3 regions of the Moritella yayanosii genome follow, and region 2 is predicted to be linked to each of the others. Evidence: predicted binding sites of a transcription regulator. Region 2 holds the regulator's gene; each other region holds the start of a gene.
What was found. Region 2 encodes ArgR, which controls arginine synthesis, uptake and breakdown. Its sites were predicted from a motif close to ANTGAATANNTATTCANT; they were not measured.
Positions count from the first base shown of each region.

Region 1: a site for ArgR is predicted at 6,492-6,509, ahead of argC (N-acetyl-gamma-glutamyl-phosphate reductase). Genes of this name have one in related genera too.
Region 3: a site for ArgR is predicted at 8,116-8,133, ahead of MORIYA_RS12415 (aspartate aminotransferase family protein). Genes of this name have one in related genera too.

Region 1 covers NZ_LS483250.1:2,875,429-2,886,143, reverse strand. Annotated here, with positions in the region: gene MORIYA_RS13360 (bifunctional aspartate kinase/homoserine dehydrogenase II) at 1-1,339, shown strand, start outside; gene metF (methylenetetrahydrofolate reductase) at 1,483-2,370, shown strand; gene ppc (phosphoenolpyruvate carboxylase) at 2,513-5,143, opposite strand; gene argE (acetylornithine deacetylase) at 5,298-6,449, opposite strand; gene argC (N-acetyl-gamma-glutamyl-phosphate reductase) at 6,692-7,702, shown strand; gene argB (acetylglutamate kinase) at 7,713-8,489, shown strand; gene MORIYA_RS13330 (ornithine carbamoyltransferase) at 8,516-9,421, shown strand; gene MORIYA_RS13325 (argininosuccinate synthase) at 9,441-10,649, shown strand.
Region 2 covers NZ_LS483250.1:3,502,248-3,512,962, forward strand. Annotated here, with positions in the region: gene MORIYA_RS16240 (ABC transporter permease) at 1-996, shown strand, start outside; gene MORIYA_RS16245 (ABC transporter ATP-binding protein) at 996-2,054, shown strand; gene argR (transcriptional regulator ArgR) at 2,136-2,597, opposite strand; gene artP (arginine ABC transporter ATP-binding protein ArtP) at 2,922-3,662, shown strand; gene MORIYA_RS16260 (transporter substrate-binding domain-containing protein) at 3,694-4,437, shown strand; gene artQ (arginine ABC transporter permease ArtQ) at 4,577-5,251, shown strand; gene artM (arginine ABC transporter permease ArtM) at 5,248-5,913, shown strand; gene mdh (malate dehydrogenase) at 6,174-7,112, shown strand; gene MORIYA_RS16280 (tetratricopeptide repeat protein) at 7,268-8,104, shown strand; gene rnr (ribonuclease R) at 8,287-10,715, shown strand, end outside.
Region 3 covers NZ_LS483250.1:2,664,910-2,675,624, forward strand. Annotated here, with positions in the region: gene MORIYA_RS12370 (hydroxymethylglutaryl-CoA synthase) at 1-347, opposite strand, end outside; gene wrbA (NAD(P)H:quinone oxidoreductase) at 664-1,263, shown strand; gene MORIYA_RS12380 (DMT family transporter) at 1,329-2,267, shown strand; gene MORIYA_RS12385 (DsbA family oxidoreductase) at 2,376-2,996, shown strand; gene MORIYA_RS12390 (pseudouridine synthase) at 3,099-4,046, shown strand; gene MORIYA_RS12395 (cache domain-containing protein) at 4,204-4,788, opposite strand; gene MORIYA_RS12400 (OsmC family protein) at 5,030-5,434, opposite strand; gene crp (cAMP-activated global transcriptional regulator CRP) at 5,718-6,359, shown strand; gene MORIYA_RS21805 (hypothetical protein) at 6,501-6,629, opposite strand; gene MORIYA_RS21810 (hypothetical protein) at 6,682-6,807, opposite strand; gene MORIYA_RS12415 (aspartate aminotransferase family protein) at 6,842-8,047, opposite strand; gene MORIYA_RS12420 (anthranilate synthase component II) at 8,189-8,773, opposite strand; gene MORIYA_RS12425 (ammonium transporter) at 8,953-10,185, opposite strand; gene glnK (P-II family nitrogen regulator) at 10,198-10,536, opposite strand.

The DNA of each region.
Region 1 (10,715 bases), 630 kb from region 2:
CGAGTTTGCACTCACGACATTACAGACATACCAACTGCAGCAACCGCAGATTCTCGCTATTAATCTGCTGAGTGGTTTTTGTATGGTGGCGCTGGTCGGTTCTGGTGTCACTGAAAATGCGTTACAGTCACATCAGTTTTATCAACTGATCTCAGAACACAATCTGACGTTTGTACAAACCGGTGATAATCGTTTAAGTATTTGTGCAGTATTGCAAAAAGTAGTACTCGAACCATTATTGAAAGAATTACACACCGCGTTATTTAAACAGCCAAAACGCATTGGTGTGGTGTTATTTGGTAAAGGTAATATTGGCGCTGGTTGGTTATCTCTGTTCGCTAAACAAATGCATAAAGTACCTGAACAACAAAATGTAGAACTGTGTTTATGCGGTGTATATGGATCGCAGGGTGGGCTATTAGACTTTAATGGTCTGGATGCCGCGACGGTACTTGACGACTTCCAACCTGAAGCGTTTGTTTGGGAACAGCTATTATCTAATCTTGCATTGCACCCGTTTGATGAACTGGTGATTATTGATATTACCGCCAGTGAAGCAATCAGTTATTATTATCCTGAATTTGCTCAACATGGTTTCCACCTGATTTCCGCCAATAAATTTGCTGGCGCAGCGAGCAGCGAGTTTTATAATCGGGTTAAGCAAAGCTTTAGTGATAATGAAAGCCATTGGTTATATAACGCCACGGTCGGCGCAGGATTACCGATCCAATCATCTATGGAGATGCTGCAACACAGTGGTGATCAAGTCACTGCGGTGAGCGGTATTTTCTCTGGTACCTTATCTTGGTTGTTTCAACAATATGATGGTCAAATTGCCTTCTCGCAATTAGTCGAACAAGCTTGGCAACAAGGGCTAACAGAACCCGATCCTCGTGAAGATTTATCCGGCAAGGACGTGCAGCGAAAATTACTTATTTTAAGCCGTGAAGCGGGTTATGACATGGAACTTAGCGATATCAAACTAGAGTCATTGGTATCAGCAGAACTCATGGCATTTAACGTGGATGAGTTTTTAGAACATTGTGAAGCACTCGATGACAAAATATTACATATGTTTAATAAGGCCAAAAAGCAGGGTTTAGTATTACGCTATGTTGCCCGTTTTAGCCGCAAAGCAGGAGCGCAGGTTGGCTTAGAGTTCTTAGAGCCAACCCATCCATTTGCTAACTTATTGCCGTGCGACAACATTTTCTCGATTAATAGCCATTGGTATCGTCATAACCCCTTAGTGATCCAAGGTCCGGGTGCTGGTCGAGATGTGACTGCGGGCGCTATTCAATCTGATCTTTTCCAATTATGTAAGCTGCTCGCGCGTTAATTTTGGCCTTTGCGCCTGCCGAAAACCAAACCGCATATAATTCATGTTTAAGATGAATTATGTGCGTTGACTTTATCCACCAAACTTGTGATGATTAAGACGTAAAGAGGTATGGACGTCTAAACATCTTGAGGGATATAAGTATGAGTTTTCACAATGCACAAAATATTGAAGTATTAAATCAAAGCGTTTCTGAATTGGGACGTGATATTAACGTTTCTTTTGAATTTTTCCCGCCTAACTCACCTGCAATGACGTCTACCCTATGGGAATCGATTAATCGTCTAAAAGCGTTAAACCCTAAATTTGTGTCGGTGACATACGGTGCCAATTCTGGTACCCGTGATCGTACTCATGACATTATCAAACAGATAAAGAATGAAACGGGTTTGATTGCTGCGCCACACCTCACTTGTATTGACGCTAACCGCCAAGAGTTGAAACAGATTGCAACGGATTACTGGGATAACGGGATCCGTAATATCGTCGCTTTACGGGGTGATTTACCACCAGGATTGAATCAACCTGATATGTATGCGGCCGATCTCGTTGCACTACTGAAAGAAGTGAATGACTTTGATATCTCGGTAGCGGCTTATCCAGAAGTCCACCCTGAGGCAAAAAATGCCCAAGCCGATCTATTGGCGCTAAAAGATAAAATTGATGCCGGTGCTGATCGTGCTATTTCTCAGTTCTTTTTTGATACTGAGAGCTTTTTACGTTTCCGTGATCGTTGTGCTGCGGTGGGCATTGATAAAGAAATTGTGCCGGGTATTTTACCGGTATCCAATTATAAAACCTTATGTAAGTTTTCAAAATTGACCAATGTAAAAGTGCCGAATTGGATGCACAGTCAGTTTGAAGGTTTAGACAATGATCAAGCAACACGTAATCTGGTTGGCGCCAGTATTGCCATTGACCAAGTGAAAATATTGTCGCGCGAAGGGGTGAAGGACTTTCATTTCTATACGTTAAACCGGGCTGATCTAACGTATGCTATTTGTCATACTTTAGGTGTGCGCCCAAGATAGTCATCGTACTTACTGCAGTAAGCTTATACCCAAGTCACTTCAAGATGCTGATTGTGCATTTTGAAGTGGCTTGGGTATATATTTTAATAAAAAATGCCGACGATGATGTCGGCATTTTATTATCAGCTAGTTATTATCCAGATTAGCCAGTATTGCGCATACCTGCTGCAACACCTGCGATACTCACCATTAAGGCTTGTTCGACATTAGGATTCACTTCTTTACTGCTACGTGCGCGGCTGAGTAGCTCAGCTTGGAGGATATTCAGCGGATCGGTATACGGGTTACGTAACTCAATTGACTTCTTAATCCAAGGTTGAGCATCAAGTAATTGCGTATTTGGGTTTAAACCAATAATAAGCTCTGTTGCTAGGGCTAAATTGGCGCGTAACTCTTTACCCAGAGGCCAAAGATCTTCAGTCACCAGACATTGGTCATAATATTCAGCTAACCAGGCATCGGCTTTCAAAAATACCATTTCGAACATTTCTATACGAGTATTAAAGAACGGCCATTGCTGTTGCATTTCTTGCAGCGTTTCACGTTTACCTGAATCGAGCATGTTTTTGAATGCGGCAGTACAACCTAACCATGCGGGTAACATCAAGCGATTTTGGGTCCATGCAAAGATCCAAGGAATGGCACGTAAACTTTCTATGCCACCGTTTGGTTTACGTTTTGCTGGGCGGCTACCAAGTGGCAGTTTACCTAATTCTAGCTCAGGTGTTGCAGAGCGGAAGTACGGTAAGAATTTTTCATGACCTTGGATATATGAACGATATTCTTCACATGAATCCGCAGACATCTGATCCATTGCATCACGCCAAGCCTGTTCAGGCGCTGGCGGTGGCAGTAAGTTCGCTTCTAGGATCGCACTGGTGTAGAGGTTTAAGCTTTGTTCTGCAACCTTAGCAAGGCCAAACTTAAAACGGATCATTTCGCCTTGTTCTGTTACCCGTAAACCGCCTTTTAATGACCCTGGAGGTTGTGATAATAAGGCGGCATGTGCAGGTGCACCACCACGACCGATGCTACCACCACGGCCATGGAATAAAGTCAGCTTAATGTCTTCTTTCTCACAGATCTCAACCAAGATTTCCTGTGAACGATACTGCGCCCAAGATGCGGCAATGACACCGGCGTCTTTGGCAGAATCAGAATAACCGATCATGATATATTGATGGCCATTGATGTAGTTTTTATACCAGTCGATGGCTAATAAGCTGGCGGTGACTGTACCGGCATTGTTCAGATCGTCTAAGGTTTCGAATAATGGCGCCACCGGTAGGCGGAATGGGCAGCCGGTTTCTTTTAAGAGTAATTGTACGGCTAATACATCAGAGGCTTTACGTGCCATTGAAATAATGTAAATACCCAGTGATTCTGGATCTTGTTTTGCTATCGTGCGACAAGTATCGAGAACTTCTTGCACTTCTGCAGAAGGTTGCCAGCATAGTGGGATCAATGGCCGTTTACTATTCAGTTCTTGTAATAAGAATGCTTGTTTATCTTGCTCGCTCCATTGGGCATAATCGCCGAGACCCAGGTAACGGGTGATTTCGGCTAGCACATCAGTATGGCGATCACTGTCTTGGCGGATATCAAGTTTTACTAAACTCACACCGAAACATTCAACGCGACGAATAGTATCGAGTAATGCGCCTTGGGCGATCACCCGCATACCACAAGCGTTCAGTGAGTTATAGCAAGCTAACAATGGCTCCCGTAACTGCGCTGTTGTGGTGATGATGTCACGGCTTTGGTTGTCTTCACCCTTTAATTGTGCCGTTAAGCTGGCTAAGGTTTCGGTGAGTTCGCTGCGTAACTGTTTTAGTATTACCCGATACGGTTCGTGGCTTTCACCGACTAATGCACGTAATGTGTTGTCACAGTTATTCATGGATAATTCACTGCTGAGATGTGTAACATCTTTAAGGAACAAGTGAATAGCCATCCAACGACTGGTGAGTAGTACTTCTTCGGTAACGGTTGATGTCACAAACGGGTTACCGTCACGATCACCGCCCATCCAAGAGGTAAACTTAACCGGTGCAGCGTCAATCGGTAATTGGTAATCTAAGCGGTCTTGCAGCCGTTTATCAAGACTACGTAAGAAGTTTGGTACCGCATCCCATAATGAGTTTTCGACTACGGCAAATCCCCATTTAGCTTCATCAACAGGCGTCGGGCGTACAGTTCTGATCTCGTTGGTATGCCAAGCTTGTGATACCAATTGTTCAATACGCGCCATGAAGACATCGCGTTCTTGGCTACTTAACTCAGTCAGTTCTAACTGGCTAAGGCATTCATTGATGGCGCCATGTTTGTGGATCAGGGTACGGCGGGTGATTTCAGTTGGATGTGCGGTGAGCACTAAATCGATTTTAAGATTCTTAACCGCAGCAAGTACCTCTTCTTCACTGATTTCAGAGTTATTGAGTTTCGCAAACAGCTCATCGATAGAGTCAGGCACACACACGTTATCTGCACAATTACGTGATGTGGTGTGGAACTGCTCGGCAATGTTAGCCAGGTTTAAGAATTGACTAAACGCACGCGCTACTGGTAGTAATTCATCATCAGAGAGGTTACGTAGTACGGTGAGTAATTGTGCGCGGTCTTTATCATTACCCGCACGGGATGATTTTGCTAGTTGACGAATGGTTTCAATCTTATCTAAGAACTCTTCTCCAAGATGATCCTTGATTGTATTCCCTAGTACTTGGCCCAATAAGCCGACATTACTTCGTAACGCTGCATATTTATCTGACATACATAATCCTTCAATTCAGTGATGTAATACGGCAACAACTATTATCGTTATGTGTGTAAAATAACTATATTTAGTGACATTCGTCAATGAAATCGTGCAATTAATACGATTAATTGTGATATCGGGTGTAATTTTACTACAAATTGATAATTATCTAGTTAGTTTTACATGTTTCTTCAATCAGTTTTTGGATAATAGCCTGTGTAGGTTTAATTGTAGATAGATCTAAATATTCATCAGGTTGATGTGCTTGGTTAATGCTGCCCGGCCCCATGACAATGGTATCGCAGCCAAGTTGTTGAATAAACGGCGCTTCGGTACAGTAATTGACGGAGATAACGGCTTCACCTGTGAGCTTTTCAGCTAACTTAATTAACGCTGAATCAGTATCGCATGCATAAGCAGGGATAGGCTCATGGAGATGATAAACATCAACAGCACCAGGCCATTGCTTCGTGATCGGCAGTAATGCTTGGTTAAGTAACATGAATAATTCATCGGGACTTACCCCAGGGATTGGGCGCATGTCGATGTGCAATTCACAGCTGCCACAGATCCGGTTGGGGCTGTCACCACCGTGCACATGGCCAAAATTAAGCGTGGGTTGGGGGATAACAAAATGATCGCAGGCGTATTGTGCTTTTAATTGACGTTGCAGCTGCAATAACTGTCCGGTTACTTGATGCATGATCTCAATAGCATTGATGCCATTAGCAGGATCTGAAGAGTGACCGCTGCGTCCGGTAATACGGATTGCTTCGGACATATGTCCCTTGTGCATAAATACCGGCACCATACCTGTTGGCTCACCAATAACGGCATAATCAGGTCGGAAACTTTGTGCTGCGGCAATTGCTCTGGCGCCTGCCATGGTGGTTTCTTCATCAGCTGTCGCGAGAATACGCAATGGTTTATCTAATTTTGTTAAATCAATGTTTTTACATGCTTCTAATACAAAGGCGAAAAACCCCTTCATATCAATCGTGCCTAGGCCATACCATTTATCGTCTTGTTCGGTTAACTTAAATGGGTCTTTGGTCCATAAACCATCATCAAATGGCACGGTATCGGTGTGCCCTGCCAGTAATAAACCTCCATCGCCTTGGCCGTAAGTAGCGACTAGATTAAATTTACCATTGGTTTCAGGGACGCTGGTGATATTAATGCTAAACCCAAGTTCGCTGAACCAACTAGAAAGTAATTCAATAACAGGTTTGTTACTGATATCTAACTCTTTATCTAATGAGCTAATTGACGGTGTTAGGATCAGTGATTTATAAAGTTCGCTAAATTTAGGTAGTTGCATATTACGTCCCTGTTATGACTTATTGTTTTTTTATGCATAAAAGTTGCATAAAAATGTAATTTGTTTTATTCTCTAATCCTCCTTACTTTACAACGTATGGGTTAGATAATGAATCGTTTTTCATGGTTTCGACGAGACAGTATTTAAAATGCATTGGCACGGCTTAAATGACGCAAGCAAGTGCAATTGGAAAGGGCGCAGTTGCCCGTCGTTTTACAATTTAGCAAACACGGAAGTCAAACATGTTAAAAACAATTTTAGTCGGTGCGACCGGGTATACCGGTGCTGAGCTAGCCCATTACATTACCAAACATCCAGAACTTGAATTAGCAGGCCTGTATGTTTCAGAACACAGTTTAGACGCAGGAAAATCGTTTTCTTCATTATATGGTCATTTATTAGGGGTTGTTGACCACACTATTCAGTCTTTAGCGGTGAGTAATATTAAGCATATTTGTGCTGACATTGATATTGTGGTGTTAGCGACTGCGCATGAAGTGAGTCATGATATTGCCGCTGAATTTCTAGCGCAGGATACGGTGGTATTTGATTTATCCGGTGCATTTAGAGTGAATGATCCTGCTTTTTATGAAAATTATTACGGCTTTAAACATAACTTCGATAAAGAATTGAAGAGTGCTGTTTATGGTTTAGCGGAATGGGCGAGTGCCGATATTGCTAAAGCAAATTTGATTGCCGTACCAGGGTGTTATCCAACGGCCTCGTTATCAGCATTAAAACCGTTAGCAAAACATGGCTTGATTGCTGCGGATCAAAAACCCATCATTAATGCCGTGAGTGGCGTTAGTGGTGCAGGGCGTAAAGCGGCATTAGGCTCCGCTTTTTGCGAAGTGAGCCATGCACCTTATGCTGTGTTTAATCATCGTCATCAACCTGAAATTAGTACACATCTAGGCCATGAGGTTATTTTTACACCGCACTTAGGTTGTTTTAAACGTGGCATATTAGCAACTATTAACGTCAAGCTTGCCACTGGTGTGACACCGGAACAGGTCACTGCAGCTTATCAAGACGCGTATCAAGATCAACCTATGGTGCGGTTATTACCAAGTGGCTGGCCAAGTATTAAAGCAGTCGAGAAAACCGCTTATTGTGACCTAGCGTGGCAGCAACAAGGGCAAGACCTGATTGTGGTTTCGGCCATTGATAATTTATTAAAAGGTGCTGCTGCGCAAGCAATGCAGTGCATCAATATTCGTTTTGGTTTCGCCATGACAACGTCGTTAGTATAGGAAGATAACAATGACAACTCCTTTAGTATTAAAACTTGGCGGCGCATTACTTGAAAATGAAACGGCGCTTGAACAGCTGTTCACAGCATTGAGTGAATATAAATCTACATCGTCACGTCCGCTTATTTTGGTGCATGGCGGTGGCTGCTTTGTTGATGAACTATTAGCAAAGATGAATATCGTTAGCGAGAAAAAGAACGGTTTACGCGTTACCCCATTTAGCGATATTGGTTATATCACCGGCGCGTTAGCGGGTACGGCAAATAAAGTATTAATGGCACAGGGGGTGAAATCGGGTGCGAAAGTCGTTGGTTTAAGTCTTGCTGATGGTGGTATTTCAACCGTCACGCAATCAACAGCAGGACTTGGTGCTGTCGGTGAATGCGAAGCGGGTGATCCGACATTATTAACAGCGTTACTCAGTGGTGGTTTCTTACCGATTATTAGTTCGATTGGTATTGATGCACAGGGACAGTTATTAAATGTCAATGCTGACCAAGCCGCCACTGCTATTTGTGAAACGCTTGATGCTGACTTAGTGATGTTATCTGACGTGGCCGGTATTTTAGATGCGGACAGGCAGTTAATTCCTGAGATGAACAGCAGCTATGCAGATGAACTCATTACTGCTGGTGTGATCCATGGCGGTATGGAAGTAAAAGTGAAAGCGGCTTTAAAAGCGGCAGCATCTTTAAATCGCGACATAAAATTAGCCAGTTGGAAAGTGCCTGAGCGGTTAGTGGCATTATTAAATGGTGAAGCAGAGGGAACAAAAGTTTCTCGCTAATATTGGTCAGTTAACGGAGTTCGATCATGGAAAATTTATTATCAGTTAAAGATTTAAGTAAACAACAGATCCTTGACTTATTAGCGCTGGCTAAAGCAATGAAAGCCAATCCGGCAGAATATTCACAAGCATTAGCGGGTAAAAGTATTGTCACCATTTATGAAAAACCGTCACTACGAACACGCATCACATTTGATATCGGTATTCATAAGTTAGGTGGTCATGCGGTTTACCTTGATGCACAAAATGGTGCGATTGGTGAGCGTGAAACGGTAAAAGATTTTGCTGCTAATATCTCACGTTGGGCTGATGCCATCGTCGCAAGAGTGGAGAGTCATAAAACCTTGGAAGGCTTAGTGGAACATGGCAGTGTGCCTGTGGTGAACTCTCTTTGCGATTTATATCATCCTTGTCAGGCATTAGCGGACTTTTTAACTATTTCAGAGCACTATGAAGATGTCTCTAAGGTAAAGCTAGCGTATGTCGGTGAAGGGAATAACGTCACCCATTCATTAATGCTAACCGGTGCCATCTTAGGTGCTGAAGTGACCGCTGTATGCCCACTCGGCAGAAGTCCTGACGCGCAAATTGTTAAGCAGGCCATGGCGTTAGCAGAAATTAGCGGTGGTAAGATAAATGTAACAGATAACCTAGATGACATCGTAGATTATGATGTTATTTATGGTGATACTTGGGTTTCAATGGGGGATGATACTCCATTGCAACAAGTAAAAGAAAAGTACATGCCGTATCAGATAAACAAAGCATTACTGATACGTACAGGAATCAAACATGTATTGCATTGTCAGCCGGCTCATCGTGAGTTAGAGATAACATCGGAAGTGATGGATGGCGAGCAATCGCTGATCTTTGATCAAGCCGAAAATAGAATGTATGCCCAAAATGCAGTTTTACTGACATTGCTGAAGTAATATATTAAGGAAAATGAAAATGACCCAAACAGTTAAGAAAATAGTAGTAGCGTATTCTGGTGGTTTAGATACTTCAGTGATCTTACCTTGGTTACAAGAGAACTATGATAATTGCGAGATTATCGCGTTTGTTGCGGATGTCGGTCAGGGCGCTGAAGAACTTGAAGGTATTGAAGCGAAAGCATTAGCTTCGGGTGCATCTGAGTGTTACGTAATTGATCTAAAGGATGAATTAGTCGCTGACTATATCTATCCAACGCTTAAAACCGGTGCGGTTTACGAAGGTACTTACCTGTTAGGTACGTCAATGGCACGTCCAATCATTGCTAAAGCACAAGTTGAAATTGCTCGTAAAGTCGGTGCTGATGCGCTTTGTCATGGTTGTACAGGTAAAGGTAATGATCAAATTCGTTTTGAATCATGCTTTGCTGCACTGGCACCAGAATTAACGGTTATTGCACCTTGGCGTATCTGGGACTTAACTAGTCGTGAATCACTACTTGAATACTTAGCTGAACGTGATATTCCAACCGCAGCATCTGCGACTAAAATTTATAGCCGTGATGCCAATGCTTGGCACATTTCTCATGAAGGTGGCGAGTTAGAAGACCCATGGAACCAACCAACAAAACAAGTTTGGACCATGACAGTTGATCCGATTGATGCACCGAACGAACCTGAATTCGTCACAATAACGGTGGTTAAAGGTGAAATCACGGCGGTTAATGGTGAAGCAATGTCACCGTACCAAGCACTGATGTATCTCAACGAAAAAGCCGCCGCTCACGGTGTTGGTCGTGTTGATATCGTCGAAAACCGTTTAGTCGGCATGAAATCACGTGGTTGTTATGAAACTCCGGGTGGTACGGTCATGGTTGAAGCGTTACGTGGCATCGAAGAATTGGTATTAGATAAAACTACACGAAAGTGGAAACAAACGGTTGCGGCTGAGTTCTCGCACCTCGTTTATGACGGTCGTTGGTTCACTCCACTTTGTGCGTCATTACTGGCTGCGGCAGGGACTCTCGCAGAAGACATGAACGGTGAAGTGATCGTTAAAATGTATAAAGGTTCTGTACAAGCAATACAGAAGCAATCACCAAACAGCCTTTATAGTGAAGAGTTTGCCACATTTGGAGATGATAATGTTTATGATCAAAGCCATGCGGAAGGTTTCATCCGTTTATATTCGTTGTCTAGCCGTATTAAAGCGTTAGCTAGCAAGTAACATTAGGTGAGGGCGTTAAGCGCTCTCACCTTCGAATATAGATATTTCTAATATACAACTTCTAAT
Region 2 (10,715 bases):
GCCACGGTGAATTACTTTGCGGTAAATACGCTGACGACAGCAGTTTACGATACTTGGATCGGCCACGGCAGTTTAACAGCCGCCGCACAATTGTCGGTGATGACATTATCGGTGATCTTATTATTTGTTGGTTTAGAGCGCTTCGCTCGGCGTAAACAGCAAGTGTTTCAAAAAAGCATGCTGCATGAACAAGAGGTACGTTATCAATTAGTTGGTGCGGCGAAATACGTGGCGATGGCTTGGTGTTGGTTATTAGTGTTTGCTGGTTTCTTATTACCGTTTGCGGTATTAGTTAATTATGCATGGCATTACTTTGCCGAGTCTTGGACGGAAGCGTTTTTTCAATACAGCGCCAACAGTTTAATTCTGGCGCTGGTCGTGGCGAGCTTAGCGGTTCTCTGCGCAATATTACTGGGTTTATATCGTCGTTTAGTCGGCACTAAATATGCGGTGATCCCGGCTCGTATTAGCACCATGGGTTATGCGTTGCCTGGCACGGTATTAGCTATTGGTATCATTATTCCGTTGACCTCGGCTGATTTTTTATTAAATGACTTAACGGAATTATTATGGGACTGGACACCCGGTCTGGTCTTTACCGGTACGACCTTTGCGCTTATTTTTGCTTATCTGATTCGTTTTTCAGCTATTGCAGTTGGCTCGATAGAAAGCAGTATTGATAAAATATCGCCGTCGTTAGATATGGTGGCGCGTACGTTAGGACACAGTCCCAATAGTATGGTCCGTAAAGTACATATTCCATTGATCCGTAAAGGGGTATTAGCGGCGTTTTTATTAGTCTTCATTGAGTCAATGAAAGAACTGCCTACTGCCTTGTTATTACGTCCATTTAATTATGAAACACTCGCCACTTATGTGTACCAGTTCGCGTCTGATGAAATGTTAGAACAGGCTGCTCTGGCGGCAATTGTGATCGTGTTAGTTGGATTGATCCCGCTTATTTTCTTGAACCGTTCTTTGGAGCAACAGCACTGATGACGACATCTTCTTCACTTGCTTTACGTATTTCAGATTTACATTGTAGTTATGCTGGCGTTGATATTTTAACAGGACTGGATCTGGATTTAGGTAAAAATGAAATCCTGTGTCTATTAGGACCAAGTGGCTGTGGTAAAACCACCACGTTAAAATTGATTGCCGGGTTATTACCACCAACCCAAGGCAGTATTGAGATTAATGGTCAAGTGGTTGACAATAGCGAGCTGAATGTCGCGCCTGAAAAGCGTAACGTCGGGATGATTTTTCAGGACTATGCGCTATTTCCACATTTAACCGTGACTGATAATGTGTTATTCAGCCAATATAAGCAAACTAAAGCCAAGCAAAAAGAGACGCTGGATAATGTGCTGAAATTAGTCAATTTGACCGAGTTTGCTGACCGTTATCCACATCAACTATCCGGTGGACAGCAACAGCGGGTAGCGATTGCCCGCGCTTTAGCCAATTCACCAGAGTTGCTATTATTGGACGAACCTTTCTCTAATATTGATAGCCAAGTACGCCATCACTTGATTGAAGAGATGCGCGCTTTACTTAAATCGCATAACATGAGCGCTATTTTTGTTACCCACAGCAAAGAAGAAGCATTTGCTTTTGCCGACCGGTTAGCTGTTTTCCATCAGGGTAAAATTGAGCAGCTCGGCACGCCAAGTGAGTTATATAACCGACCTGCTACGCGCTTTGTGGCTGACTTCCTTGGCAAGGTTAACTATTTAGATGCGGTAGTATTAGATGAATACAGTGTCAGCACCGCATTGGGTGTTATTAGCGGTAAGCAAAAATTAACGGTGACGGTTGGTGCGCATAAATTGTTAGCAATACGACCACAGCAATTAAAATTAGCGCTCACCGAGCAGGGGAGTGCGACGATCACGCAACAACAGTTCTTAGGGATGACCACGCATTGCACTATTACTTTAGCGGAAGAGCCCGCAATCGAATTATCGGTATCAATGCAACAGCCAATGGTGATTGGTGATGTGGTGAGTGTCACGGTTGACAGCCATGATTTGGTGTTATTTGATCGCGATTAACCGTTAATGATGCATCAATGGTGATGTTTGGCGTGATACAACTCAGCGCCAAACATAGTCAGTAATACGCTAGTTTTACCGCTAGAGATACTCAAACAACTCTTTTACTGCACTATCTACGTCGGCAATAATGCGGGTGCTGGTCGGGGTAATGAAAATAGTATCATCGCCCGCAATGGTGCCTAAAATACCTTCTGTACGGCCTAATGAATCTAATAAGCGAGCGATCAATTGCGCTGAGCCGGGGCTGGTTTGGATCACAATAAGGCTTTCATTATGGCTAATATCTAATACTAGGCTTTTTAATTGGCTGCTAATGGTAGGCACGCCTAACTCTGCGGGTAAGCAATATACCATTTCATCTTTGGCATTGCGGGTGCGTACTGCACCAAATTTACTCAGCATTCTTGAGACTTTTGATTGATTGACACTATCAAAGCCTTGTTCCTTTAGTGCATCAACAATCTCGCCTTGCGATCCAAGATGCTCTTCTTTCAATAATCCTTTAAATGCTTTTACTAACAGATCTTGTTTTTCACTCATTTTTGTTACCATGTCAGTTGATTCATCTATAATTCAAGCTGCAAATGTTAAATTCAATCCGACTTTATAATGAAACCTTAGCTAACGTTATAGCTTGTTCATAAAGCCAGTTACTAAGTCATTCAAGTGAATAGCAAATGAACTTGACGCGTGATGAACTGAATAATTATGCATATGATACCAGCAGGGTATATTTGTATCTAGCTTATTTGGTTAATTCGATAAATTTGCATAAAAACATCATCAAAGTGAATGTTTATGTTGATTTTGCAGTTTATTCGGTTATTATACTCGCATCTAGTGAAATTATATTCAGTTACCATTATGAGCATCGAACTAAAAAACATCTGTAAATCTTGGGGTCAACTGGATGTATTACAAAACATCGACCTTAAATGTGCGAAAGGCGAAACCTTAGTGCTGCTTGGTCCAAGCGGTGCTGGTAAGAGCTCTTTGTTGCGCATACTTAATTTACTTGATACACCCGATAATGGCTCTATCAGTATTGCGGGTGAAACATTTGATTTTTCGGGCAAACTTAATGATAAACAATTAGCTAAGCGCAGCCAGATGTTAAGACGAAAAGTAGGTATGGTATTTCAACAATACAACCTATGGCCGCATATGTCGGTGATGGATAACTTAATTGAAGCGCCCGTTAAGATTTTAAAGCAAACCAAACAACACGCTCGTGAAGAGGCCATGAAGATCCTTGAGCAATTACAACTAACTGATAAAGTTTATGTATTTCCATTAGCATTATCAGGTGGTCAACAGCAACGTGTCGCAATTGCACGTGCTTTAATGATGAAACCAGAAGTATTGTTATTTGATGAACCAACTGCAGCGTTAGATCCAGAGGTAACGAATCAAGTGGCTAAGATCATTAAATCACTGGCAAGTACCGGTATTACCCAGGTTGTGGTTACGCACGAAGTGGATTTCGCGCGTAAAGTCGCGAGTCAAGTTTGTTATCTTGAAAACGGTGAAATTGTTGAATTTGGTGGTGCTGAGCACTTCCAGCAACCACAAACGCCGCAATTTACAAATTATTTAAAACATTAGATTATTTAAATATTAGGAATAGGTCGACTAAATGAAAAAATTACTCACAGTATTAATTCTAATTTCAGCAGCGGCACAAGTAACAGCGGCAGAACAAATCAAATTCGTCACTGAAGCAACCTATCCGCCGTTTGAAATGATGGATGAAAACAACGAATTTCAAGGTTTTGATATTGATATCGCGCGCGCAGTTTGTACTGAATTAAAAGCGGAATGTAGTTTTGCTAACCAATCATTTGATAGTCTGATCCCAAGCTTAAAATTCCGTCGTTATGATGCAGCTATTGCGGCCATGGACGTAACGCCAGCACGTAAAAAGCAAGTTGATTTCTCTGATATTTATTATGAAAACTCAGCGGTACTGGTGGCTGAAAAAGGTAAATATAATGTTGTTGCTGATTTGTCCGGTAAAGCAGTCGGGGTACAAAATGGTACATCTCACCAAGCTTATATGACAGAAACATATGCCGATGAAAAAGTATTGTTACTTAATTTCCCCTCGTACCAAAAAGCGTTTTTAGACCTTAAAAATGGTCGTATCAATGGGGTATTCGCAGATTCTGCAGTGGCGCACGATTGGTTGAGCAAACACAGTGGCGGTAACTATGAAACAGTGGGTAAAGCCGTGACTGACGAGAAATACTTTGGTGCTGGTTTTGCTATCGCAGTACGTAAAGGTAACGCTGAATTATTGGCTAAACTGAACAAAGGTTTGCAAGCAATTAAAGCGAACGGTACTTACGATAAAATTTACGCAAAATACTTTGCTAAATAAAAAATAACAACAATGTTTAATCTCGACCTGCGTTGCAGTGCAATATCAGGGAATTACCGCCAATTTATTGTGGTAATGAGAGAATTCATTTAAAGGTGCCTTTTAGGGGCACTTTTTTGTTTTTACGTCCGGAGTTTTTATGGATCTTTTGCAGCTTCAATTATTATTGGATGCAACAAAAATCACCCTTGGCCTTGCACTAACATCCTTGCTGGTTGGCTTGGTTCTCGCTATTTTATTCTGTGTTGCAGAAATGCAAAAGAACCCACTTATTGCCAAGCCGATTAGTTTTTTCGTGACCGTGTTACGTGGTTTACCGGAGATATTGATCGTATTTTTCATTTTCTTCGGTGGCACCCATATCCTGTTTTTATTAACCGATGAGTATTATGACATCAGTCCGTTCTGGAGTGGTGTAGTAGCACTGTCGCTTATCTTTGCTTCTTATGCTTCGCAAACGTTACGCGCGGCCATTCAATCAGTACCTAAAGGCCAGCAACAAGGCGCGCAAGCATTGGGTATGGGGCCAGTGCGTTGTTTCTTGCGTATTACCTTGCCGCAAGCATGGCGTTTGGCCTTACCGGGGTTAGGCAATCAATGGATGGTACTGCTAAAAGATACCGCGTTAGTCTCCCTGATTGGGGTAACTGAGTTGATGAAACAAGCGGATTTATTATCCGGTAGTACCTATAAGCCCTTTACTTTTTTGGTGGCGGCTGCGGCGATTTACCTGATTATTACTTTGATTAGTCAATGGTTGTTAAAGCACCTTGATAATTACATTAACCGTTTTGATGCCGGAGTAGCAATATGACGTTAGATCACTTCTGGTTATTATTTAACGGTTTGAGCACTACCCTTGAAATTACTTTTTTCAGTTTATTATTTGGTTCTATGATCGCGGTGTTATTAACGCTGGCGATGATCAATAAGATCCCGGGATTAAACTTATTAGCTCGGACTATTATTTTGCTGTTTACTGGTACCCCGTTATTGATCCAAATATTTTTGATATACAGTGGTCCGTCCCAGTTTGAGTGGATCAAAGACAGCTTCTTATGGGATTATCTGCGCCAGGCTAAAGTTTGCGCCATCATTGCCTTATCGTTTAATACGGCCGCGTATTCAGCGCTACTCTTTAAAGGCGCGATCGAATCAGTACCGCGCGGCGAATGGGATGCTTGTAATGCGCTGGGCATGAACCGCGGGCAAACCCTAGCAGTTATTGTGCCCCATGCGATACGCCGGGTATTACCGTCTTATTCGAATGAAGTTATTTTGGTACTTAAAGGCACCTCATTAGCAAGTTCGATCACGATCATGGATGTGATGGGTTATGCCAATCAAATCAATGGTCAAACCTATGATGCGTTAATGGCATTCTCTGCTGCGGGTATAATCTACCTCGGCATGAATGGTATCTTGATATTGATATTTAAACAGTTAGAGAAAAAAGCCCTCGCATTCCAATCTTAATTGACCTTGTTATTTGCTCATCTATTTCGTTATCGATGGTTATCATCGAAATAGGTGAGCAAATGTAACCATTTCACCTGAAAGTAAATCGTTAATAGATAGAAAGCGAAGACTTAAACATTCATGTGTAATTTAGTTATTTATTGTGCATATCCGCGTTGTTAATTGTTTTTTAGTCAATGTTGCAGTAAGGTAACGGTGATTAAAGGAATTTGTGAATATTGTATTCTACATAAACAATTAAGATAATGGAGACGTCTATGAAAGTTGCTGTATTAGGTGCTGCTGGCGGTATCGGTCAAGCTTTAGCCCTACTTTTGAAAACTCAACTACCTGCTGGTTCTGATTTATCACTTTATGATATCGCCCCTGTAACTCCAGGTGTTGCTGTTGATTTAAGCCATATCCCTACAGACGTTACTATTGCTGGTTTTGCTGGTACAGATCCTACTGAAGCACTTGTTGGTGCTGACGTGGTACTTATCTCTGCGGGTGTTGCTCGTAAACCAGGTATGGACCGTTCAGATCTATTCAATATCAATGCTGGGATCATCAAAAATCTAGCTGCTAAATGTGCGGAAGTATGTCCAAATGCATGTATCGGCATTATCACTAACCCAGTTAACACCACGGTGCCAATTGCTGCTGAAGTACTTAAGCAAGCGGGTGTTTATGACAAACGTAAACTATTCGGTATCACCACGCTGGATGTTATCCGTTCTGAAACTTTTGTAAGTGAGCTTAAAGGCATTTCACTTGCTGACGTTGAAGTACCAGTAATTGGTGGTCACTCAGGCGTAACAATTCTGCCGCTACTTTCTCAAGTGAAAGGCGTTGAATTTACTGCTGAAGAAATTGTGACACTTACAGCACGCATTCAAAACGCAGGTACTGAAGTTGTTGAAGCTAAAGCGGGTGGCGGTTCTGCGACACTTTCTATGGGTCAAGCGGCGGCACGTTTCGGCCTTTCTCTGGTTCGCGCACTACAAGGTGAACAAGGTATAGTTGAGTGTACTTATGTTGATGGTGGCTCTGAGCACGCAACATTCTTCGCACAACCTGTACTACTAGGTAAAAACGGCGTTGAAGAAGTACTCGCATACGGTGAACTAAGCGAATTTGAAGCAAGCGCACGTGATGCAATGTTAGAAGAACTAAAAGCGAACATCACGCTAGGTGAAGAATTCGTTGCTGGTTAATCATTACAGTTAGCCTGTTAGGTTAAAGTGGATGACAATTGAAACCCAAGTTATTTTAACTTGGGTTTTTTTAGTTAAGAAAACCAGATTTTGGTCGATATAACGATAACCACCGTAATTATTATCGCTGCAAATTTTCTCTTAGGTTGATTGATATGCTTATAACACCGACAACGAACTTAACAACAATTGGTCATTATGTGAAAACGGCCACTTTGTATTATGTAAAAATGACAGTGTTAGTCACGTGCACGAGTGTATCTTTATTGGCGATGAATGACGCTAATGCGGATGTAAATGATAACCAAACTGTGGCGAGTCAATCGATAGCTAGTCAATCCGTTGGCGTGAAAGAACAACGTATTACTGACAGTGGTAAGCGTGCTGTTGCGGCTGAAAAAGCCGGTAACATAACCACTAAATATAGTGATTATCCCAGTGTTATTGAGTTATATAGCGATGATGAACTGAACCAGTTAATTGCAGAGAATACTCACCTTAAACGCGTACGAGCAGATGAGTGTCAGCTGGTTGCTGATATTAAAGTCCGTGCGGAATTAGTAAAATTGCCAACCTACCAATTCCTATGGGGCGATATGTTAGCCTGGGGTGTCTGTGTTGATAAGAATGCCGAGTTAGGCATTTACTTCATGCGTGCAGCAGCAAGACAGGGTCTACCGCGTGCATTAGAACAGCTTGGCCGTTATTATGTACAAGGAAAATTTGTACAACAAGATATAGAACGTGCGTTACCGTTGTTTGAACAATCGGCGAAATTGGGGTTTTTACCGGCAAAAGTGCAGTGGGCTGAGCTATTAATCAAAGGCCATGGCAGCCCTTATGATTATCAAACCGCATACAGTTATTTGTATAATACCGTAACCGCTGATGTAAAGATGCACAACAAATTGACCATATTACTCGCGAAATTAGAAAATTTAATGCCTAAACGCGTGGTTATAGCAGCAAAAAATGCCGCTAAGTACAATTAAACACGATGAATTAAATATCCCTAAAAGCTAACAGCATAATCATTTAGAGTTAGTTTCGATTCGATCCCATGCTCATTTGGCACTATCCTTCTCGTATACCGAGTTACTTAGGGTACAAAACTGTATCCTAATGTGCTTTGGGTATATAATCCGAGCTATATACCTACCAATTTGGACCTTCTATGAGTAAAGACCCTTTCCATACGCGCGAGCAGGAAAAATACAGCAATCCTATTCCTAGTCGAGAATACATTCTCGATTATCTTCGTAGCTTAGATAAGCCGATTAATCGCGAGCAAATATTTGCTGGATTAACGTTAAAAGGTGAAGAGCACGAAGAAGCTTTACGTCGTCGTTTACGGGCGATGGAACGTGATGGACAGTTAATTTTTGCTCGTAACCGAACCTATGAGTTACCTGAAAACTTAGACCTGTTAGAAGGTTTAGTTTTAGGTCATCGTGATGGTTTTGGCTTTTTCCGTCCTGATGATGGTGGTAAAGATTTATTTATCTCTATCCGTCAAATGTCGACGTTATTCCATGGCGATCGTATTCTTGCACAACCGGTCAAAGAAGAGTTTAAAGGCCGTAAAGAAGCACGTTTTGTACGTTTATTAGATGCGGAACCACTGCAACTGGTTGGCCGTGTTTATCTGGAAAAAGGGATTGCTTTTGTACGTCCAGATGACAGTCGTATTAAACAAGAAATACGTATTAGTGATGAAGAACGTTTAGGTGCTCGTGCGGGTCAAATGGTGGTGACTGAGATTGTTAAACGTCCCACTTATAACTTACCTGCGTTAGGTAAAGTGATTGAAATACTAGGTGAAAATATGGCACCTGGTATGGAAATTCAAGTGGCGATCCGTACCCATGATATTCCGCATGTATGGCCAGAACATATTCTTGATGACATGGCAAAACTGTCGCCAGAAGTGCCTGACGATGCCAAACTAGAGCGTGTTGATTTATGTGCTCTACCTTTGTTAACGATAGATGGCGAAGATGCCCGCGATTTCGATGACGCAGTATTTTGTGAACGTAAAAAAAGCGGTGGCTGGCGTTTATGGGTCGCTATTGCTGACGTAAGTTCATACGTGCAAACCAATTCAGATTTAGATTTAGAAGCACAAGGCCGTGGTAACTCGGTTTACTTCCCTGAGCAAGTAGTGCCTATGTTGCCAGAAGTATTATCGAACGGTTTATGCTCGCTGAATCCACATGTTGACCGCTTATGTATGGTTTGTGAAATGACCATTTCTGATGCAGGTCGTTTGTCGGGTTATAAGTTTTACGAAGCGGTGATGAACTCACATGCGCGTTTAACGTATACCAAAGTAGCCAATATTCTTGATGGTGATACTGAACTTCGTGATGAATACCAAGCGGTAGTGCCACATCTTCACGAATTGCATAACATGTATAAAGTGTTGAAAAAAGCACGTTCTGAACGTGGTGCCATTGAGTTTGAAACGTTAGAAACGCGTTTTGTATTTAATGAACACCGTAAAATCGATAAGATCGTACCGATAGTGCGTAACGATGCGCATAAACTGATTGAAGAATGCATGATCTTAGCGAACGTGTCAGCAGCCCGCTTTGTAAGCAAGCATAACGCAGCGGCATTATTGCGTGTGCATGATACTCCAGGTGAAGAAAAACTGGTTAATTTTAGACGTTTCTTAAGTGAAACCGGTCTAGAGTTAAGAGGTGGTTTGAAACCAACACCGCTAGATTACGCTGATTTGATCAGTCGAATTCAAGAGCGTCCGGATAAAGAACTTATCCAAACGATGCTGTTACGCTCAATGAAACAAGCAGTATATCAAGCCGAAAACAACGGTCACTTTGGTCTAGCATTAACTGCGTATGGTCACTTCACGTCGCCAATTCGCCGTTATCCGGATCTAGTATTACACCGAGCGATCAAGTTTGAAATTGCTAACCAGGCGGCAATTAAAGCAGGCAAACCATTAACTCAGCGCAGGACGAGCACGGGTGGTTATTGCTACCAAGTATCGGATGTTGAGAAACTCGGTGAGCATTGTTCATTAACAGAACGTCGTGCCGATGATGCAACGCGTGATGTATCAGATTTCTTGAAATGTGAATACATGCAAGATCATCTGGGTGATACATTTGACGGTGTGATCGCGGCGGTAACGGGTTTTGGTTTCTTTGTGCGGATCAAAAACCTTAACATCGATGGCCTAGTGCATGTCTCTAGCTTACGTGGTGATTACTATAATTTCGATGGTAGTCGTCAAACGTTACGTGGTGAATCAAGTGGGGTCGAATACCGTATCGGTGATCAAGTTGAGGTGAAAGTCTTAGCGATCAACATGAACGATAAGAAGATTGACCTTGAGCTCGCAGGTGCAGTAACACACAGTCGTCGTAGTAAACGTAAACCAGCGGAGTTTTCTGGTAAGCGCAAACCTGCCACAGCGGAAAAAGGTGCTGAGCCGAAAGCTAAAAAACGTCATAAATTAAAGCTTGATACCAATAATGATGCAGTGGTCAGTGCGGGAGAAAAAGCCCGCTTTGCTGAAAAGTTGAAACCGCAAACGGGAACTGATGCTGCGAAAGATAAAGCACCCGTTGACGCGGG
Region 3 (10,715 bases), 840 kb from region 2:
TGTTTTATTTCAAATGCTCGACAGTTAGACTGTATATCAATAAGTCCCATTAAATAGGCGGCGCCAGATTTAGATTGGTCAACACTAGACTCGGTAGCAAAAATCAATGTTGATATAGATTGCGCTTCTTGGCTCGTTAACGAATCAAGTACTGATTGTGCGGCATTAGCCGCTAATGTAATCACATCTTCATCTGGAGATGGAACCGCCATTTTAGACTGACCAATACCCAATATATATTTTTCCGGCGCTATATCATGATGTTCAGCTAATGAATTTAAAGTGAGGTACGAATCAGGTATATATAACTCTAATTTATGTATTCCGACTACGGTAGTATTTTCCATCTCTCAATCTCCTATTAATTTGTGGGTAGTGTTTGATCAACATTAAATTTAAACGCTACAATTTAATATTGAAAGAATTCACTAAATAATAGAAATAAATTCATCCTTATAAATTTAAGATGTTGTATATAAAATACATTTCATCCAAAACGGTCAGCGATAATATTTCCCTACCGGTCTGTTCAGACCTAGACTTTTCACGTTATGACTAGTTACTACCTGTTTTTTTCAATATATATATGTCAATAAACCCATTAATATTTATTTCACCACATATTTTTTTGAATTAATTACCTAAAAAACATAAGGGAATGTTATGACAAAAGTACTCGTTATTTATTACTCAAGTTATGGTCATATAGAGCTGATGGCAAATTCGATAGCGGAAGGAGCTATCTCTATTTCGGGGGTGGAGGTAGACATAAAGCGTGTAGCCGAATTAATGCCTGATGATGTAGCAAAACAAGCCGGAATCAAACTAGAGCAACAGGCTCCTTATGCAAAACCTGAAGACTTGGCAAACTATGATGCGATCATTTTTGGCACACCCACACGATTCGGCAATATGGCGGCTCAAATGAGAAACTTCCTGGATCAAACTGGCGGGCTATGGTCCGAAGGTAAACTGATCGGGAAAATTGGCAGTGTATTTACCTCCACGGGTACTGGCGGTGGTAATGAAACTACTATTCAATCTTTTCATACCACTTTATTCCATCACGGCATGGTTGTCGTCGGTCTGCCATATTCAGCACCGGATTTAGGTGATATATCTGAAGTCAAAGGGGGATCGCCGTTAGGCGCCGCATGTATTGCTGGGCCTGATGGTTCTAGACAACCGTCCGACAAAGAAATGGCATTAGCCTTCTTTCAAGGCCAGCATGTCGCCAAGCTAGCATGTAAGTTAAGTGCATAAAAAGATTAATTTTATAAAAAACAAACATTAATAATGTTGTAAATATCCTTGAGGAAAACTAACTCATGTTCTCTTTTGACAGTAACAAAAAAGCTCACCTATTAATGGTGACATGGTCAATACTCATTGCAAGTTCATTTCCTGCTGCGTCGCTGATTGTCGGTAAAATTGATACTACAAGCATAACCGCTTTAAGGTTTATCATTAGTAGTTGTTTGTTTTTTATATTTATATCTATATTTTTTAAATTCAAAATTAAATTACCAAAAATAAAAGATTTCATATGCTACTCGACATTATCAGCTTGTTTAGTTTTTTATTTTTGGTCTCTATTTAAAGCATTAGAAACAACCACACCATTACATACCGGAATATTGTTTACCTCGGTGCCATTATTTACGGCGTTAATATCCAATCAGATTTTTAAAGTTAAAATATCCAAACATATTAAAACCGCTCTGCTTCTTGGTGCTGTTGGTGCGATATGGGCCGTTTTAAAAGGGGATATCAAGTTACTGTCTGCCTTTTCTTTTAATTCTGGCGATCAGACTTTTATATTTGGTTGTATCACCTTCGCATTTTATGGACCCTTTGTTAATTTTGCCAAGAAAAAAGGCATGTTAACGGCATCTTCTGCTGTGATCACATTTTGGATAATGCTGATTGGTAGTATTGCATTGATAGCGATAGCGCTAATTGAACAGAAAGGCGAACTACAATGGGGTATACTTAACTATAAAGATTACTTAACTCTATTATACCTTTCAATCTTTACAACTATTATTACTTTTTGGCAAATACAATATTGTACACAGATACTCGACGCGACTATTGTCATGTCTTACAGTTACTTAATACCAAGTATGGTATTGCTAATCGATATTTTCATCTATGGTAATTCTGCGCCTCCATCTGTATTCCTGGGCATCATGTTTACGTTCATCGCATTAATATTAATTAATAATGAATTTAAAATACCGCGCTATTTTAGTAACTCAAAATGAATGGTGTTGTTAATATAATCACTAATGATTAGTGATTATATGCAATATTCAAATTCAGTTGTTAAATTTATACTAAAAAACTATTCAACCATACGGATGAGAAATAATATGCCTAAAATTAAAATCGAATTTTATCATGACGCAGTATGTGGGTGGTGTTACCTATTAAGCCCGCGCCTTAGGAACTTACTAAAAAATAAAAACATAGAAATTCAACAACGTTGCTTTGTATTGCAACGTAACGATGAAGAAATGGTGCAACGCTTTGGGTCTTTAACATCTGCTAAATTCGAGATCTTAACCCATTGGGAATCATGCAAAGCTCAAGCCGATGATCCCAGTAGCATCAATATAGAAGGTATGCGAGCTACGTCATTTTCTTATCCTAGCGGTTATCTGGCAGCATTAGGGGCGAAAACAGCCGAGCTAATGGGTGACAGTAATACACATTGGGATTATTTCGATGAAATACAGCGCCAACATTTAAAGCTGAATATGAATATTGCTGATACCGAGGTGATCATAGCAACAGCCAAAATAATAGGGTTAGATCCAATCGAGTTTAGCAATACGTTATTTAGTGATAAAGTGAAACAAGCCGTAGAAAAAGATATACGTCAAGCGAATAAGTTGGGTATCAGAACAATCCCCACCATAGTCATTAACGGTGAAAAAGTTATTTCTCAAACATTGACTAATCAACAATTAGACACGTTATTTAGTCAATAACGATTCGCGAATCGTCTCGATTGATAGATGCTGTGCAATGTGCACAATTCAGGTACACTGCCCAGTATCAATGTATGACTACCTCAACGAGTTTCTAATCTTATGGCTACTGTTCGCGCCACCTATGCTTCGCATATCGTACTGCCAGAAAACGTAACCGATAAACCCACGGTATGCAGTTTTCTTATCGGTCATTTCAAACAGATTGATGCGACAGTATGGCAACAACGGATCATCGATGGCAAAGTGCATTGGCGTGATGGTAGCTTAATTACCCTAGATTGTGCGTTTATACCACGAGAGCGAGTCTATTATTACCGTGAGGTTGCGGTAGAAAAAAAGATCCCTTTTCCTGAAAAAATCATGTACGAAGATGACCACATTATTATTGCCTACAAGCCACATTTTTTAGCCGTGAGTCCTAGCGGTCAATTCATTAATGAGTGTTTAGTTAACCGCCTAAGAATAAAAACCGGTATCGATACATTGGTAACAGCACATCGCCTTGACCGTGCGACAGCAGGCTTAATGCTGCTATCTAAGCACCCAGAGCAGCGCCACCTTTACCATGATTTGTTTAAGTATGCCAATATCACCAAACATTACCAAGCCATTGCCCGATTAACACCCGAGTTATACCAACAACAGCAACAAGCTGAACTTGTGCTACCATTACATTGGACTGTAAAAAATAACATTGTCAAAGGCGAACCCAGTTTCACGATGAAAATTGCAGACGGTGAGGCGAATAGTCATTCTGAAATTGAATTGATTGCCGCTAAAGGTGAATTCGGATTGTTTAGACTGTCACCCATTACCGGGAAAACACACCAACTGCGCTTGCACATGAATAGTTTAGGCATGCCATTGGTAAACGACCGCTTATACCCAATATTATTAGACCGCTGTGATGATAACTTTAAGCAGCCATTGCAGTTATTAGCGCAACAGCTTGAATTTACCGATCCAGTGACCGGTATTGAACACAACATAGTGACCAAAACACTGGATATTGATACGCTAATGGATAAAACCATCGATATTATTTAGTCCATTTACACCGCAACATTTAATGCTTTTTCCATTTTGGCTTTGTCTTGATAAGTAGATTTAATCATTAAAATAACGAAGAAGATAAGCAGTCAAGGTGCAAACCGGCAAGTACATCCAAATAATGTTTCATGGATATATTAAACTATCGTTTTGACTATACGACAAGTTCATCGAACGAGATTAATGTATGACTGATCGATGCATCAATATCATCAATGTAAACCCCGGCACCATAAGTCCAGCCCCATGTAGGAAAACGTTTACTGTAAGAGATCTTACGAACCGTTTTACCACCAATAAACAATGGGAAACAATAGCTGACGAAAGTGCCTTCCGTTAATTGTTTTGCCTGTTCATGTATCGTCTGATAAGTAAAATCACCGTCAGTGTCTTGCAGCATTTTAACATTAGGATTAGAGTCATCAACACCGCCGAGAGAAGCCAGCAAGGTGTAATCATCATCAAACACAAAAATATAATTACCATCTAATAGCGAGAGGCGTTGTAAGGCTTGTTTTTGTGCCTGTTCAAGTGACAAAACCCCGGACTGGTAATACAGATCATAACGCTGAAAAATAGCTTCTGTTTTATCAATGATATTCACTAAACGTGACTTTCTTTCTGCTAGCATTTCTCCACGTAATATTGATAAATAACCGAATGCGGTAAACACCAACGCGATAAGGCTTAACACAACACACAAGATAATTTTACAGATAATTGAACAACGACGGCACATTACAGCCTCTACAACATAACGAAACAATCTATCCGCATGCTAACACAGTGAAAACATAAACCACTGTAAACAATGATAAAAATAGTATCATCAGGTAATTTAACACATATTATATTATCTACAACCCTATTGTATATATTTGCAGCATGATTAGATCACCAGAATGGCATCATTCGAGGAGGGCAATTAACGATAAGTCTACAGCAACAACCTACCGTTAATCATTCACTAGCAAAGCTGCTTATTTGACTACAATTTCATAGCTCGACGTGATTTCAGCTGCCTTTTCTAGCATTTTCGCCACAGAGCAATATTTTTCCATTGATAGCTCAACTGCACGTTTTACTTTTTTCTCATTAAGGTCAGTGCCCGATACGATAAAATGTGCGTTAATTTTAGTGAACACACGAGGTGGTTCAGGCGCTCGTTCACTCGTTAAATCAACCTCACAACCGAGGATATTTTGACGGCCTGTTTTTAAAATATCGACAACATCAATAGTGCTACATGCCCCCATCCCCATCAGCACAACTTCCATTGGACTCGCCGCAATACCATTACGGTCTCCATCCATAAGGATACCGTGACCCGTTTCTGACGTGCCCATCAGTTGCATTTTGTCGATCCACTTCACATTTGCTTTCATAAAATACCTCGTTAATGTCTAATTCAAGGTATTGAACAATATTTAATATCACAAAGGCAATAAAATACCGTCCCATATCCCAAATATAGTTAAAAATTACAAATAAATAGCAAGTCAATATTCAAAAAATGATATATTCACGTTGATATTGAACAGAAATCAACTCAGTTCTTGCTTATTAGTGTTATTGTCTCTTATGCTATCAAGTCAGTAATAATAATAAAATTAAAATATCGCAATACGGACATAATTTGCGATTATAATAACTTACAGAGGAATACCCATGGTTGTTATCGGCAAGCCACAATCCGACCCTACTTTAGAATGGTTTTTATCTCACTGTCATATTCACAAGTACCCTTCAAAAAGTACGCTGATCCATGCAGGAGAAAAAGCGGACACTTTATATTTTATCGTTAAAGGCTCTGTGGCAGTTCTAATTAAGGATGAAGAAGGCAAAGAAATGATCCTTTCTTATCTGAATCAAGGTGACTTCATGGGTGAACTAGGCCTATTTGAAGATACTGAAGAGCCTATACGTAGCGCATGGATCCGTGCTAAATCACCCTGTGAAGTAGCAGAGATTTCATATAAGAAATTCCGTCAATTAATCCAAGTTAACCCTGAAATTTTAATGCGTTTATCAGGTCAAATGGCTGAACGTCTACAGATAACCAGTCAAAAAGTTGGTGATCTAGCATTCCTAGACGTAACTGGCCGTATTGCACAAACGCTATTAAGCTTAGCCAAACAGCCTGACGCAATGACTCATCCAGACGGCATGCAAATTAAAATTACTCGTCAAGAAATTGGCCAGATCGTTGGTTGTTCACGTGAGACTGTTGGTCGTATCTTAAAGATGCTTGAAGAACAAGAGCTGATCTCAGCTCATGGTAAAACGATTGTTGTATTTGGCACACGCTAATTCAATCATTTTATTAAGCTAATAACACGGCGTCTGACATGTTACTCACAAGTCAGACGCCGTTTTTATTAACTGCTGTTTATGCGTTAGCTAATGTTGTGATTTATGCAATAGTTTAATTAACACTGACGTATCACTACGCTACTCGCCGACTAAAGTCACTTTCTTCGCCATTATATCCAACACAGGTAAAACGCACTCGTATACGTTTTCTTCGGCTAATAATGCGGATGTGGTTGTATGAACGATCAATATTGCATTGGCTTTCATTGCCGACAATACGCCATTTCAGCCGTAAACAACGCTACGCACGTCATCATCATTACCCACACATAAGCACTAAATCCGCATTAAGTGCAGCGAGATGTGGCGTATAGATACGTTCACCACTATATTTTTCGACCCAAGTGACGGCTAAACCAATAAATGCTATTTTAATTTTAATCATCTTTATGCCATGTCACTTTCTATTCAATTAACGGTTACGCAGCTAACCACTTTTCGATAGCTTGGCTCAGTTTTTTCATTCCTGCATGAATATCATCTTCTGGGATATTAAGTGCCGGCGTAAAACGTAATACATTAGCGCCAGCCACTAATATTAATAGCCCGTCTTGAGCTGCTTGATTCATGATCGCGATGGCTTGACCTTGATATTGTTCGTTTAACTCAGCACCTAATAATAAACCGTCACCACGAATGTCAGAGAAAATGGCATATTGGTTATTTATCTGCGTTAAAGCTTCTTTAAAAATGGCTGATTTTACCTTCACTTGCGCTAAAAAATCATCATTATTGATCGTATCAACGACAACCTCCGCAACACTACAAGCCAGTGGATTACCGCCATAAGTACTACCATGGGTTCCCACACTCAGACTCTTGGCAATATTACCTGTCGTTAACATCGCAGCAATAGGAAAACCAGCCCCAAGACCTTTTGCCGAGGTTAAAATATCAGGTTTTATATCAGTATGTTGATAAGCATAAAACGTTCCCGTACGGCCAACGCCCGTTTGCACTTCATCAAATATCAGCAGCGCATTGTATTTATCACACAGCGCCCGAACGCCTATCAGAAATTGCTGATTAGCCGCATTAATACCACCTTCACCTTGCAACGGTTCCATCATGACTGCACAGGTTTTATCACTCATTAATGCTTCAACGGCTGCCAAATCATTAAAGTCTACATGGTCAATAGCACCCGGTTTAGGACCAAAACCATCAGAATAAGACGATTGACCACCAACGGTCACTGTAAAGAAAGTTCTGCCGTGGAAACCCTTATTAAATGCGATGATCTGATCTTTGCCGTCACCAAATTTATCGAGTGCATAACGACGCGCTAACTTTAACGCCGCTTCGTTGGCTTCGGCACCAGAATTAGCAAAGAAAACTTTATCTGCAAACGTCGCCTTAGTCAGTTTTCTGGCTAACCTTAATGCCGGTTCATTCGTGAGTAAATTACTCACGTGCCATAATTTCTGGCTTTGTTGTTGCAACGTTGCAACTAAAGGAGGGTAACAATGGCCTAAACAACTGACGGCAATACCAGCAGTAAAATCAATGTATTCATTATCAGCTTGATCCCAAACACGTGAGCCTTGGCCTCGCACAGGGATCATTGCTGCCGGCGCATAATTTGGCACCATTACGTTATCAAAATCTTTCCGAGTCACAGCCATTACGTTATTGGTCATAGTCCTTCCCTCTCAGCAAACATCAATGTTTAAATAGTCAAACGCCAGCTAACGGCGAATATATATTCAATAATTATAGATATTTAATCACAGGTCAAGTTCAATATAGCGTTCTATTACCGAAATCTATGAATTATTGATAAGAAAATTATTTAATAGCTCTTTGCCTTGCTCAGTCAGGATACTTTCAGGGTGAAATTGTACACCTTCGAGCGCGAGTTCTTTATGTTTAAACGCCATGATCTCATCAAACTCGCCATCATTATCTTCAGTCCAAGCCGTGATCTCAAATTCATCATTAAGTGTCGACGTTTCAACAATTAAAGAGTGATAGCGGGTGACTGTTAACGGATTCTTTAATCCCGTAAAAACCCCTTTACCTGTATGCTGAATTTTCGACGTTTTACCATGCATCACTTTTTTGGCTTTAATGACATTGGCACCGAATACTTGGGCGATTGACTGATGACCCAGACACACGCCTAAAATGGGGATTTCACCTGCAAACTGTTGAATCACGGATAATGAAATACCGGCATCATTTGGTGTACATGGACCAGGAGAAATAACCAGATAATCAGGAGATAACGACGCTATTTGCGCCAGTGAAATTTCATCATTACGTTTAACGACAACATCTTGTCCGAGTTCAGAGAAATATTGGAATAAATTAAACGTAAAACTATCGTAATTATCGATAATAAGTAACATGGAAGATTAAAATTCTAGTGAGGAAACTGGATGAATAATATCATAGCTAGAAATTGGTTTCTAATAATGACTCTCAGTAATAGAAGCATACCAGTTCAGTATCCATAATGTTTAAAGCAGTAAACGAAAAAGCTCAGCAAATGCTGAGCTTTATAATCTTTACCGAATGTTAAATCGAGTTATTTAACCGATACAAACTCTGGGTAAGCATCGATACCACAGTCAGCCATATCCATACCCGTGATCTCTTCTTCTTCAGTAACACGAATGCCCATTGTTGCTTTCAGAATAGCCCATACTAAGATACTTGCTCCGAATACCCAAGCGAAGATAATAGCGGCGCCATATAGCTGAGCACCAAATGTTGCATCTGTATTGCTAAATGGTACAACCATTAAGCCAAATAGACCACACACACCATGTACCGAGATAGCACCAACTGGATCATCAATCTTCACTTTATCCAATGCAACGATACTAAATACAACTAACACACCACCTAATGCACCTAATAATGTCGCAAATGCTGGAGCTGGACTGAGTGGGTCAGCAGTAATCGTGACCAAACCAGCTAATGCGCCATTAAGAATCATCGTTAAGTCTGCTTTGCCCCACAAGGCTTTAGTAACCAGCAATGCAGCTACAGCACCCGCAGCCGCAGCCGCATTCGTATTCAGGAAGATTTTACCAACGGCTGTTGCGTTTTCAACATCTGAAAGCATTAGCTGTGAACCACCGTTAAAACCAAACCAACCCATCCACAAGATAAATGCACCTAATGTTGCTAATGGCATATTTGAACCAGGGATTGGGTGCACTTCGCCATTTTTACCATACTTACCTTTACGGGCACCAAGTAATAACACAGCAGCGAATGCAGCAGCGGCACCAGCCATATGTACGATACCAGAACCCGCGAAATCAGAGAAACCAGCTTCAGACAAGAAACCACCGCCCCAAGTCCAATAACCTTCAATTGGATAGATCACGCCAGTTAAAACGACAGTAAAGGCAAGGAAGGCCCATAATTTCATACGTTCGGCAACCGCACCAGATACAATCGACATTGCTGTTGCAACGAATACAACTTGGAAGAAGAAGTCTGATTCTAACGAGTGATCAGCACCCTCAGATTGTGTACCAATTAAAGAACCAAATGATGGAATAATTCCGCCTTCAGCATTACCAATATACATGATGTTATAACCGACTAATAAAAACATGATACAGGCGATAGAATAAAGCACGATGTTCTTTGTCAAAATTTCAGTGGTATTCTTAGATCTAACGAGGCCTGCTTCTAGCATGGCAAAACCTGCCGCCATCCACATCACCAGTACGCCAGACATTAAAAAGTAGAAAGTATCGAGTGCAAAACGCAGCTCAGTAACTGTAGTTGTTAGCTCTTGCATAATTTATTTCCTTTAAATTGCTTCTGAGTCCATTTCGCCCGTACGGATACGCACCACTTGTGTTAAATCGTAAACAAAAATTTTGCCGTCACCGATCTTCCCTGTGTAAGCAGCATTGCTAATAGCATCAATTAGGCGATCAACATTTTCACTCTGAGTGGCGATTTCTAACTTAACTTTTGGTAAGAAATCAACTTGATATTCAGCCCCACGGTATAATTCGGTGTGCCCTTTTTGACGGCCAAAGCCTTTCACTTCAGTCACAGTTAGTCCTTCAACACCGATATCTGCTACCGCGTCACGAACATCATCGAGTTTAAATGGTTTAATGATTGCGCTTATTAGCTTCATAAAGAGCTCCTTGCATGAGTATATGGAATATCTATATAATTAAACTTAATTCAACCTCCGTGCCAACAATTTAAACACTCTAAATTCAATAACTTAACTAAACACCTTACTTTATCCTGACACCACAAGCACCAAAACAGTGCGACCATTCGATAATTCCCCCCAATTCAGTGCAGTTG